Regions from separate parts of the Rubrobacter sp. M3-4 genome, predicted to be linked through region 2. Evidence: riboswitches for the same ligand, from Rfam matches in the RefSeq annotation. Region 2 holds a riboswitch; the other holds the start of a gene.
The links. Region 2 has a riboswitch for S-adenosylmethionine ahead of metX (homoserine O-acetyltransferase MetX). Riboswitches for the same ligand answer to the same signal wherever they lie in the genome.
Positions count from the first base shown of each region.

Region 1: linked by a shared signal. The riboswitch ahead of AC6EKW_RS08220 (bifunctional homocysteine S-methyltransferase/methylenetetrahydrofolate reductase) and the one ahead of metX (homoserine O-acetyltransferase MetX) in region 2 are both predicted to bind S-adenosylmethionine.

Region 1 is NZ_JCBAJP010000006.1:8,826-15,159, reverse strand. Features, by position in the region: gene AC6EKW_RS08225 (uroporphyrinogen decarboxylase/cobalamine-independent methonine synthase family protein) at 1-887, opposite strand, end outside; gene AC6EKW_RS08220 (bifunctional homocysteine S-methyltransferase/methylenetetrahydrofolate reductase) at 913-2,763, opposite strand; SAM riboswitch class I at 2,821-2,931, opposite strand; gene AC6EKW_RS08215 (alpha/beta hydrolase family protein) at 3,079-4,545, opposite strand; gene AC6EKW_RS08210 (ABC transporter permease) at 4,585-6,334, opposite strand, start outside.
Region 2 is NZ_JCBAJP010000014.1:49,096-55,429, forward strand. Features, by position in the region: gene AC6EKW_RS13615 (UxaA family hydrolase) at 1-212, opposite strand, end outside; gene proS (proline--tRNA ligase) at 336-1,766, shown strand; gene AC6EKW_RS13625 (DUF8814 domain-containing protein) at 1,938-2,825, shown strand; SAM riboswitch class I at 2,877-3,007, shown strand; gene metX (homoserine O-acetyltransferase MetX) at 3,120-4,250, shown strand; gene AC6EKW_RS13635 (aspartate kinase) at 4,282-5,466, shown strand; gene AC6EKW_RS13640 (hypothetical protein) at 5,463-6,334, shown strand, end outside.

The DNA of each region.
Region 1 (6,334 bases), on a different contig from region 2:
TTCTGGCGGGCGATCTTCTCCGGCACGAACTGCAGGTCCCCGTTTGGGACCAGGTGCAGCTCCGCCCCTTCCTCCAGCTCTCCGAGCAGCTCCGCGGCGAACCGGGCGATCTCCTGCGGCTTCTCCAGGAGCGAGTTGCGGGAGTCTATGACCCCGGCCAAGAGCGTCTTCGGGAACGGGCGCGGCAGCGCCTCGACGTCGGTCGCGTAGAAATCCACCCCGATCGCGGCGACGTCGAGCTCCACCAGCTCGCCGAGAACCTCCCCCGCGTCCCCGAACGGGAGCTGCAGCGCGAGCGGCAGGGGGCTCTCGAGGGCGTCCAGCGCCCGGCTCAGGGGGGAGACGTCGACGTTCCCGCCGAAGAGCGCGGCCTCCTGCAGCACGACGAGCGCGCATCCCCTCTGCGCGAGGTGCCTGATCTGGGGCCCTATGACGTTCGCCGCGATCTCCTCGGCCTCGATCCCTCCCGTGGAGAGGGCGGCGAAGGAGTGGGGGGAGGGGAGCGTCGCCACCCATCCCCCGGCGGGGAGCCTGGAGAACGCGAAGTAGGGCTCGCCGAGCGGCTCGGCGAGGCGCACCCTGCCGCCGGCGGGAGAGGGTGCCCGGAAGAACGTGTTGGTGTTCAGGAAACGGGTGAGGGGGCCCGGCTCGATGCCCTCCGAGGCCTCGGCGAACGGGCGAAAGATGTCCTGCCAGACGAGGAGCCCGTCCGAGACGTAGTCCAGCCCGGCCTCCCGCTGCGCCTCGAGGAGGCGCCCGAGGTCTTCTTCCCTCCTTCTCTCTACCTCTTTCTCCGTCGTCCGCTTCCTCTCCAGATCCCGGGTGGCCTGCACCAGCTCCTCGGAGCGGGCGTAGATCCCGGGCGCGTAGGCTTTCGTCTGCGGCATCTCCTCTCCTTCCCTTTTCTAACTTCTAACTGCGCGAGTGGGGCCTCTGTGCGGCCTCCATGACCGCCGCGGCGAGCTCCGGCGCGCCCGCCGGGGGCATTATGTACGCTCCGGAGACGAGATGCTGCGTCCGGGAGAGGATCTCCTGCGCGACCTCGACCCCGTAGAGCAGGGCATCCTCGGGGGAGAGGTCCGCCAGGCGGCGGCGGATGCGCTCGGGGATGCTGATGCCCGGCACCTCGTGGTGCAAGAACTCCGCCTGCCTGGCGCTCCTCAGCGGCAGGAGCCCGAGGAGGAGCCTCACCCTCTCGTCCCCTATCTCCTCCAGCGCCCGCTCGAGCGCCCCGACCTCGAAGACCGGCTGGGTCCAGAAGGCGTGCGCCCCCGCCTCGAGCTTGCGCCGGAGCCGCTCGACCTCCGAGCGCAGATCCTCCGCCGTCGGGTTGAAGGCCGCCCCGATGAGGAAGCCCGGCGCCCGTCCGACCGAGTTGCCCGCGAGATCCTCCCCCGCGTTCATCCTGGAGAGGATGTGGATCAGGCCGATCGAATCCGTGTCGAAGACGCTCGTGGCTTCGGGGTAGTCCCCGATCTGGGCCGGGTCCCCCGTGACGGCGAGGATGTTCTTCACCCCGAGGGCGGCGGCCCCGAGCAGGTCGGCCTGCAGCCCGAGGATGTTGCGGTCGCGGCAGGAGATGTGCGCGACGACCTCTATGCCGGCCTCCTCCTGCACCACCTTCGCCGCCGCCACCGGGTGCATCCTCAGGCGCGCCCGGGCCCCGTCGGAGATGTCTATCGCGTCCGCCCCCCTCTCCTTCAGGAAGCGAGCGGCCTCGACGACGCCGGAGATGTCGTTCCCGCGCGGGAGGTCGACCTCGACGGCGATCGCGAAGCCTTCTTCCAGCCTCTCGGCGAGCCGGGTGGCTGGCCCCGATCTCACCGTCCCGTCGTCGGACCTCTTCGCCACGGCCTGCGGGCGGGTCGTCCTCCGCTCCGGTACGAAGTCTTCGAGCGCCCGGGCTAGGGCGGCTATGTGCTTCGGGGTGGTGCCGCAGCAGCCACCGATGAGGCGGGCCCCGGCGGCGGCGAGGGTCAGCCCGCGGGCGGCGAAGTGCTCGACGTCTTGGGTGTAGCGCACCCGGCCGTCGACGAGCTGCGGCAGTCCGGGGGTGGGGTAGGCGGCGACCGGACCGGCGACGGCGGACATCTGCTCGACGATCCCGGCCATCCGCTGCGGGCCGACGGTGCAGTTGGCCCCGATGAGGTCCACCCCCCACGAAGAGAGCTCGCGCGCGACCCGCTCGGGGAGCCCTTCGGCGAGCGTCTCACCGTCCTCGACGAAGGTCTTGGAGGCGATGACGGGAACGCCGAAGGCGCGGGTCGCCTCGTAGGCCAGGCGCAGCTCCCGCAGGTCGGTGAAGGTCTCCAGGATCAGGGCGTCCGCCCCCCCTTCGAGGAGCGCCTCGGCCTGCTCGGCGAACGCCTCCCTGGCCTCCTCCGGAGTCAGGCTCCCCACCGGAGCGAGCGGCCTCCCGAGCGGGCCTATCGCGCCGAGCACCAGCACCTCCGTGGAGGTCCCTTCGGCGGCTTCTTTCGCGAGAGCGGCCCCGGAGGCGTTTATCTCGCGCACCCTGTCCTCCAGGGCGTGCTCGGCGAGCTTGATGCGGCTCGCGGCGAACGTGTTCGTCTCTATCGCCCGGGCCCCGGCGCGCACGTACTCCTCGTGCGCCCTTCGGACGAGATCCGGATGTGTGAGGTTCGCCCGGGCGTAGGGATGCCCGTAGCCCACGCCACGTTCCGCCAGAAGGGTCCCCATCGCGCCGTCGCCGACGAGGACCCGACCATCGAGATACTCTCTGAGGTTCTTATCCAAATCCACCAGCCTCTCTCCGCTCCGTCGATCTTCGCGCGGAGGAGAGGCCGCGGAAAGCTCTGCGGCCCATCTCTCGGAGGCTCCTCCGCGGGAATTGGCACCTGGCGCGGGACTTTCCGCCCGCCGGTTGCCGCGGCTTCGCAGGGCCCGTCCCTCCACCGCTCTTGATGAGCTCGCGGGAATTACACCACGATCGTGGTGGCGTTGCAATCGCCGCGTGGTCGACTGCGGCTCTGGACGTTTGCATCTCTCGTGCGAACCGCCACACCGCAGGTTGGGCTCGCGTCGTTCTTCGGGCCCAATCACGACGGGATGTGGGTCTCAGGAGGGTTCTTCGAGCAGGCCGGCTGTGGAGAGGATGGCCGGGAGTTGTTCGCGGATCTTCGGGTGGCTGAGGAGACCCTGGTGGCTTCCCTCGTACCAGACGATCCGTGGGCTTCCCCAGTGGCGCCACAGCCGCTCGGGCTGGGATGGAGGGACGACCCGGTCGGCGTTGCCGGCGAAGATGGCGAGCCTCTCCGGGGGGAGGAGGGGATCGAGGGCGAGAGGTGAGATGACGCGGCTCAGCAGCGCCAGTTTCCGCTCGTCGAGGCCGGAAGCCTCGAGGCTCTTCACCGCGGCGCTCGGGGCGGCGTTCCAGAACATGTCCGGGTAGTCGGAGGGGGGATTGCTGGCCACGACGCACTCGAGGTCGCGCTCGAGTCCGCACAGCAGCGCGGCGACGTAGCCTCCGAGGGAGTGTCCCAGGACGCCTATGGCCGGGGCTCCCTCCAGGCGCAGCCGGACGGTGATCCTGCGGATGTCCCAGAGTGCCTGGGACGCTGCGTGCAACGTGTCCATTATGTCCCCGGAGAGCACCCGGTCTCCGCTTATGAGCCCGATCTTTCGCGGGCCGTGGGTCGGGAGCACCGGGATCAAGACGTTGAGGCCCAGCTCGCGGTGCAGGTAGTCCGGCTCGAAGAGCGAGAGGTCCAGCCTGGGGGAACCCATGCGGATGCCGGGTATGCACACCAGCCACGGGCGCTGCTCCCCTTCGTGCCGCAGGACCCAGGCGCAGGCGGTGCGGTTGCTCTCGTAGGAGAGCCAGCGCTCGTATCCCGGCTCTGCGGGGTGCGGCTCGTAGCCGCTCTCGTAGGTTATCTGCTCGAAGGCGGTCCTGCGGACGTGACGCCTCCTTACGCGGACCTCGTTCACCGGGGGCGGGGTGCGGTGGTAGAGGGCCGGCCTCGCCAGCCACCCCTTCTCGTCGAAGAGCGCGAGCGCCGCTTCCGCCTCTTCCGAGACCCGTCGGGCCCGCTCCCCGGTCAGGAGCGGCCACGTCGTGAGAGCGAGGTAGCACATCGAGGCCTCGTCCTCGGCGGCGCGAGCGGCCAGCTTCACGCCGATCTTCGGCTGCGGGACCCCCTCGGGCAGCTTCTCCCGGACGAGCGAGGCGTAGCCGGTCAGGACGAAGCCCGTGGCGGAGAGCACGAGGAGGACGGCGGCGGCTGGTCCCGCGACCGCGAAGTAGGGGATGGCGAACACCGTCCCGAGCAGGGAGCCGAAGGCCATGAAGTGTCGGATGCGGGCGTTGCCGGCCCACAGGAGGTCCGAGAGCCCGGCCGCGAAGAGCAGCGCTCCCGGCGGCCATCCCAGGAGCACGCCCCACCCTCCATCCCGTGCCCCGCTCCAGAGCCAGGCTCCGCCGAGCACGATCGGCCAGAGGGTGGAGAGGAGCAGGATCAGGTGCCGCCTTCTGGGGTTCTCCCGAAGGTCCTCGTCGTGTTCCTTCTCCCTATCCTGCGGCATCAGGGTCGTCCCCGGTGTTTGACAGCAGGACGCAACGAGCTACTCGTACTGTACAGCCTCCACGATGTCCTTTCTCGCGGCCGTCCGGGCCGGAAGGAGCCCGGCGAGCACCCCGATCACGAGCCCCGCAAGGATCGCGTAGAGGGCCGGGAGCGTCGGGTAGTAGAAGGAGATGTCGAAGCCGTTCGCCCCGGTCCCGCGCACGAAGAGGTACCCCAGGAAAGAGCCCAGCGCCACCCCCAGCAGGCAGCCGATCACGCTTATCACGACCCCCTCGTCCACGATCAGCCGCCCCACCTGCAGCCTGGTGGAGCCGATGGCCCGGAGGATGCCTATCTCCCGCGTGCGCTCGAAGACGCTCATCGAGAGGGTGTTGACCACCCCGAACGCCGAGACCGCCACCGAGACGCCCATGATCGCGTAGAAGAACACGTACTGCTGCTCGAAACTGCGCTCTATCGAGGCCTTCCACTCGGCGTTCGAGTAGAGCGTGAGCTGTGGGTAGTCTTTGATGATCTCTTTTATCCTGTGCGCCACGGCCTTGCGATCGGCGCCGGGGGCGACCTTTATGGCGAGGAATCTGTCTCCGCCCACGTTGAAGTCCCGCGCGAGCGCTCTCTTGGAGATGTAGACGCCCGTGCCCCCGCCGAGGATGTCGTTGTCGACTATCCCAGCGACCCGGTAGTGACGGGTGCCTTTCGGGCTCGGCACGGATACCTCGGAGCCGACCCCGAGGTGCTGGGAGCGGGCGAGCTGCTTGCCGATGATCGCCTGACCGTGCTGGAGCTTAGAGAAAGCCCCCCTGCCCACGCCCTTGCCGGAGGCGTAGTTGATCCTGAAGATGTCCGTGTAGTTTCTGTCCAGCCCGAAGATGAAGAAGACCTGGCCTCCGCGGGCCTGTACGGTGGAGGAGATGCCGGTCGTCTCCTCCACGCCGGGGATCTTCCCTATCCTGTGGGCTATCCTGGAGGAGAAGACTATGTTCGAGTTCTGCGCCGTGGGCTCGACGACGTAGTCGCTGCCGAGAGAGTTGTCCAGGTAAGCCCGGATCGAACCGAGCAGGCTCCCTCCCAGGGTGGCGAAGGCTATGACGAGGGCGATGCCGATCATGAGCGCCGAGGCCGTGAGCGCCGTCCTGCCCGGGTTGCGGGTGGCGTTGGCCGACGCCATTCGCCCTTCGACCCCGAAGAGGAGCCTGAGCAGAGGGGAGAACCCCGCGGCCATCGGCCTGACGAGCGCAGGGACCAGGAGAGAGATGCCCAGGAAGATCGCGATGACCCCGGCTATGCCGGAGGCGTAGACGAGCCCCTGCAGCTGGGCCGAGAGGTGCTTCGCCAGGTAGTAGGTCCAGGGGATGCCCCCTCCGGCGAGGACCACACCGGCGATGGGCGAGAGCCTGGCGACGCGGCCGCGCCGCCTCCCCCCGCTGGAAGCGCTGCGGGAGCGCATCGCCTCCACCGGGCTCACCCGGCCCGCGCGCAGCGCCGGGTAGAGGGCGGCGAGCACCGTGATCAGCACGCCTATCACCACCGCCGAGACGAGCGCGAACGGTGAGACGTCCACCCGCTCTATCTGGAAGTGGAATGCCCGGCCGAAGAGGTAGGAGAGACCTCGGGCCATCAGGTAACCGAACGCGAGCCCCGCGATGGAACCCAGCACCCCCAGCGCGGCGGCCTCCGTGATGACCGAGCGGGCGATCATCGAACGCGTCGCCCCGAGCGCCCGGAGCATCCCGAGCTCCCGGGTCCGCTCCAGGACGGTCATCGAGAGCGCGTTGAAGACCAGGAAC
Region 2 (6,334 bases):
GGGAGCCCCCAGGAGAGGAGCGGGTCCCCACTCCGGATGGCGCGCACGGCGAAGCGGTGCCCCTCGAGTACGGTGTGCCGGATCACGATCTCATCTTCGCCGCACATGACCCGCGTCCCGGCCTTCAGGGTGCGCACGGCGATCGCAGCGTTGTCCCGAGGGTCCGGGAGACGTCCGACCTCTTCGAAGCCAACCCGCTCGTACGCACCCAAGATGGCGCCCCTCCTCTCTCCCCGACGTTACCGGCTCCAGTGTAACCCGGATGCGGGGGCCGGGGCCCGGAAGATATACTCTTCACCCAGCAGGGCAGGCTCGCATCGAGAGAGGAGACGCGCATGGCCGAAGTCGTCGAGAGGCTCACCAAGAAGAGCGAAGACTCCAGCCGCTGGTATCTGGACGTGATCCGGATGGCCCGGCTCGCCGATTACGGCCCGGTGCGCGGAACCTTCGCGATAAGACCCTACGGGTACGCGATCTGGGAGAGGATGCAGCGGGATCTCGACGACCGCTTCAAGGCGACCGGCCACACCAACGCCTACTTCCCGCTGTTCATCCCCGAGAGCTACCTGAAGAAGGAGGCCGAGCACGTCGAAGGATTCAACCCCGAGGTGGCCTGGGTGACCCGGGCCGGGAGCGAAGATCTCGAGGAACCCATCGCCGTCCGCCCGACCTCCGAGACGATAATCTGCGACTTCTACCGCAAATGGATCGACTCCTACCGCGACCTGCCCATCCTGATAAACCAGTGGTCCAACTTCGTGCGCTGGGAGAAGGTGACCCGGCCCTTCCTGCGAACTACGGAGGTTCTCTGGCAGGAGGGCCACACGGTGCACGCCACCGCGGAGGAAGCCCGCGAGGAGGCCCTGCGGATGCTCGGGGTCTACAGGGACTTCTACGCCGAGACCGCGGCCATCCCGGTACTCACCGGGGCGAAGAGCCCCTCGGAGCGCTTCGCCGGGGCCGTCGAGACGTTCACCTGCGAGGCGCTGATGGGCGACGGGCGGGCGCTGCAGGCCGCCACCAGCCACGACCTCGGGCAGAACTTCGCGAGGGCGTTCGACATCACCTTCCTGGACGAGAACCAGGAGCGGGTCTACCCCTACCAGACCTCGTGGGGCTTCTCCACCCGGGCGGTCGGGGCGCTCATCCTGGTCCACGGCGACGACCGGGGGCTGAAGCTCCCGCCGCGCCTGGCCCCCACCCAGGCGGTCATCGTCCCGATCTACCGGGGCAAGAGCAAGGGAGCGGTGCTCGAAGAGACGCGGAAGCTCCTCTCGGAGCTCGAGGGCTCCGGCCTGAGGGTCGAGGCCGACCTGGACGAGGAGCACTCCCCCGGCTGGAAGTTCAACGAGCACGAGGTACGGGGGGTGCCGGTGCGCATCGAGCTCGGGCCGAAGGACATCGAGAAGGACCAGGTCGTCCTGGTGCGCCGCGACACCGGCGAGAAGGAGTTCGCGGGCCGCAGAGGGCTGACGCGGCGGCTGCCGGAGCTCCTGGAGGAGATCCAGGAGAACATGCTGCGTCAGGCGCGCTCGTTCCTCGAGGAGAACACCCGCCACGTCGAGAGCTACGAGCAGATGAAGGAGACCATCGCCGAGAAGCGCGGCTTCGTCGTCGCTCCGTGGGACGGCACCGAAGAGACCGAGCAGCGGATAAAGGAGGAGACGAAGGCGACGATCCGCCTCCTGCCCTTCGAGCGGGAGGAGGGCAAAGACCCGGTCTCCGGCCGGCCGGGGAAGACAGCTGTCTTCGCCCGGGCCTACTAGGCCCGCCACTTGACCGGGGCACGGAGGGCGGCTAGGATTCCCGAACGCACGTTGTAAGCGGAGTTCTATTCATAGAACTTAGTACCCTTGGAGGGGGGAAAAGTGCACGACCTTCGTGGTGCTCTCGGGCGACCCGGACCTCTCCGCGCCCGAGCAAGGCTGTTCTGGGTCATGGCCCTCGCGCTCGCCGTCTCGCTCTCCGCCGTCGTGCTCGCGACTTCGGACCGAAAGGTCGAGGCGCGCCAGCGGCCCGCGCTTCCCCCGGCGGGGAAGCCTGTGATCCCCTACCTGCTCTCCGACCGGAAGACCGTGGCGGCGCTCGAGAAGGAGTTCGGGCTGAACGGCGATAAGAAGAGAGAGCTCCTGCTCGCCGTCCGGCGCGAGAACCGCGCCATCGCCGGCGCCTACGCCCGGAGCGAGCGGGTCCTGGGAGCCGGGAGGAACTCCATGGCCCGCAGCGGAGATGCCGTCGTCGTCTCCGCGTACAACCGCCGGGTGAGCCGGGCGGAGGAGCGGGCCAGAGCCGAGATCCTGGGGCTCGTCCCCGCCCGGGAGCGCCCCGCCCTGAGAAGCTGGCTCGGGAGCCGGTGGAACCAGGCGGTGCGGCAGAACTGCGGGGGCTACACGCGGCTCACGTACAACACCAGATCCTCTCTGGGGGTCACCGACAGGGTCTACGCCACCCAGTACAACGGCTACACCAACTTCGAGGTCGCACTGCCGCACCGGGCGCTCAAACAGAAAGGCGGCTTCAGGGTCCGCCTGAGCTACGGTGGACGCAGCGTCTGGGTGCGGGTGAAGGAGGTCGGGCCGTGGAACACCCGCGACAACTACTGGCAGAGCAGCAGGTACCGCACCATGTGGCGCAACCTCCCCCGGGGCGTGCCGGAGGCCAAAGCCGCCTACTGCCGGAACTACAACCAGGGCGAGGACGAGTTCGGCCGCACCGTTGCCAACCCCGCCGGCATAGACATAACCCCGGCCGTCGCCCACCGGCTCGGCCTCGCGACCTACGAGAACGCCAGGATCACGGTCTACTACCCCTGGGTCGGACACTAACCTCCTTGACCGCGGGGCGATGATGCTTTAGCATCTCTGCCCAAGCGCGAACCCGCATCGAGAGCGGTGGAGGGAACTGGCCCTGCGAAGCCGCGGCAACCGGCGGAGCTCCTCGTAAAGCTCCGTGAGGTGCCAAATCCAGCAGGCGGCGGCCCATAGGTCTCCGGCCTGGAAGATGTGGGAAGAGCCTGAAAAGCGGCCTCTTCTGCGAGCGGGTTAGCGCGCCGGGCGGTGGGACAGCCGCCTCATGACGTGTAGACCCGACGAGGGAAGGAGGCTGTATTACTCCGAAGCATGGCACAAGATCCGGGGGCCGGGGCTAAGGAAGCCCCGGCCCGTTCGGGCAGGGTTCTCTGCCGCATAGGACCTTTCGAACCGGAGCTCGGCGGCCATCTCCCCGAGGTAGTTCTGGCCTACGAGACCTGGGGCGAGCTCAACGGGGCGAGGGACAACGCGGTTCTCATCGTCCACGCCCTCACGGGCGACTCGCACGCCGCCGGGGAGCCGGACGAGGAGTACAGGCGCGGCGGCTGGTGGCATCCCCTGATCGGGCCGGGGCGTCCGGTGGACACGGAGCGGTACTTCGTGGTCTGCTCGAACGTGCTCGGCGGGTGCTCCGGGAGCACGGGGCCGGCCTCCCGCGACCCGGTCTCCGGCAGGCCCTACGGGATGCGCTTCCCGCTCGTCACGATCCGGGACATGGTGCGGGCCCAGAAGCGCCTGCTCGAGGAGCTCGGCATAGAGCGTCTCGAGCTGGTCGCCGGGGGCTCCATCGGCGGGCAGCAGGCGCTCGAGTGGGCCGTAGAGTTCCCCGGGTTCGCGAGGAGGGTGATCCCGGTCGCCGCGACCGGCGCCCTCGGGCCGCAGGGGATCGGGATGAGCGAGATCGGACGCCGGGCGATCATGTCCGACCCCGACTGGCAGGGGGGCGACTACTACGGCACGGGGCGCTCGCCGGAGCGGGGGCTCGCCATAGCCCGGATGGCCGGGATGATGACCTACCAGAGCGCGCAGGGGCAGTGGGAGCGCTTCGGGAGGAGGCCGGCGACGCGTCCGGCGCTCTACGAGGAGTTCGGCGGGCGCTTCGAGGTGGAGAGCTACCTGCACTACCAGGGACGCGACCTGGTGAGGAGGTTCGACGCCAACTCCTACCTGTACCTGACGCGCGCGATGGACCTCTACGACGTGGCCGCGGGCTACCGGTCCGAGCAGGAGGCGCTCTCGCGCATGGAGTCGGAGGTGCTCTTCGTGGGCATCTCGAGCGACTGGCTCTTCCCGGCGGCCGAGGTGCGCGCCCTCGCGGAGAGGGCGCGGCGGGCGGGGGCGAGGGCGCACTACACCGAGATAGAGTCCCCGAACGGCCACGACGCGTTCCTCAAGGACTGGGACGCGATGGAGGCGGTCTTCAGAGACTTTCTGGAGTAAGGAGCAGGAGAAGCGAACGGAGCGTGATCCATTGAGAGAGAAACCCCTGGTGATCAAATTCGGGGGCACCTCGGTCGGCGGGGGCGAGCAGTTCGTCCGCGCCGCGGGGATAGCCGCCGAGGAGGCCCGCAGACGTCCGGTGGCCGTCGTCGTCTCGGCCATGCGCGGCGTGACCGACGAGCTCATCGGGTACACCGGGGAGGCGGGCTCTCGAACCGCACCGGGGGTCGAGGCCCTGCTCGAAAATCTGGCCCGGCGACACCTCGAGGCGGCGCGGTGGGCGTGCTCCGGGGAGCGGCTCGCGGAGCTCGAGGATGATCTGTATCGTCTCCTGTCGGAACTGAGGGGGCTGTGCCTGGGTGGGGGTGCCGATCGCAGGGAGGCCATCGCGTCCTTCGGCGAGCGGCTCTCGGCGAGGATGATGGCTGCGGTGCTGGACGAGCTCGGCGTACCGGCCGCGGTGGCCCCAGACCCGATAGCGACCCGCGGCGGCGGCGACGGCCCCGAGGTCGACCCGGAACGGACGCGGCAGCGATGTAACCGCAGCGTCACGCCGCTGCTCGAGGAAGGGATGGTCGCGGTCGTCCCCGGCTACGTCGGGCGTGCCCCGGACGGCGGCGTGGCGACGCTCGGACGGGGAGGCTCGGACCTCTCGGCGACGGTGCTCGGCCGGGCCCTGGGCTCCGAGGAGGTCTGGATCATGACCGACGTCGACGGCGTGCTCTCGGCGGACCCGGCCCTCGTGCCCGGGGCGGTGCCGATCCCCCACCTCTCCTACGAGCAGGCCGGGGCGTTCGCCCGCCTCGGGGCGAAGGTGCTGCACCCGAGGACGATGGAGCCGGCAGAGGCGGCCGGGATGGAGGTCGTGGTGAAAAACACCTTCAACCCCTCCTTCCCCGGCACGCGCATCTGTTCCGGGGAGAGCGGCGGGGCGCGCTGCGTCGGCCTCCGGCGGGGCATCGCCGTCGAGATCCCCTGCGGCGGGGGACGCAGGCGCCGGGCGGCGGCCGTCGTGTGCATCGGCGGCCGGGAGAGCGGGCTGCTCGAGCGCGGCACCCGCTGCCTGCTCGCGGCGGGGATCTCCCCCCTGCACGCCACCTTCTTCGGACCTGGGGCGATCTTCTTCGTCGCCGAGGAGCGGGAGAGGGAGGCTCTGCGCGCGCTGCACGACGGGCTCGTCGTGAACTCCGCGGTGGTGGGCGAGGGGGTCGCATGAAGCGGCTCGAGATAGTCCAGCTCGGGCTCGGCAACGTCGGGCGGGCCGTCGCCCAGATCGTGCTCGAAGAGCGCAAGCGCTGGCGCGAGCAGATGGGGATAGACATCCGCTACCGGGCGGTCTCGGACACCTCGGGGGCGCTCGTCGGCGAGGAGTTGCTGCCGCAGGCGATACGTCTCAAGGAGAAGGGAGGCAGGCTCTCCGAGCTCGGCACCGAGCCGCTCGAGGACATCCTCCTCTCCGAGCCCGCCCCCGGCACGGTGAGGGCCGTCGTGGACCTGGCGGTGCACGGCGGGACCTACGACCTCGACCTGCTCGGGGTTCAGAACGGCTCATACCTCGTGCTCTCGAACAAGGGTCCGCTCTCCGGCACGACGGAGCAGTACGAGAAGCTCGTGCACATGCTCCCGGGCCGGCTCTGGCGGGAGGCGACGGTTGGGGCGGGGATGCCGATCCTCTCGACCATCGACGCCCTGCTCTCCAGCGGGGACGAGATCTTCGAGATCCAGGCCAGCCCGAGCGGCACCCTGGGGTTCATCATGAGCGCGGTGGAGGCGGGACACTCCTTCTCGGAGGCGGTCCGCAAGGCCGTCGAGCTCCGCTACGCCGAGCCCGACCCGCGCGACGACCTCTCTGGGCTCGACGTGGCGAGGAAGGCGATAATCCTGGCCCGCGCCATCGGCCGCAGGATAGAGCCCTGGGAGGTGCCCTACCAGTCGCTCGTCCCGGAGGGCCTCGAGGACGTTCCGCTGGAGGAGTTCATGCGCCGGGTCGGCGAGGCGGACGACGCCTTCGAGGAGCGGCTGCTCTCGGTCGAGCCGGGCCACATGCTGCGCTACCTGGCGCGCATCCCGAAGGAGGGGCCGGT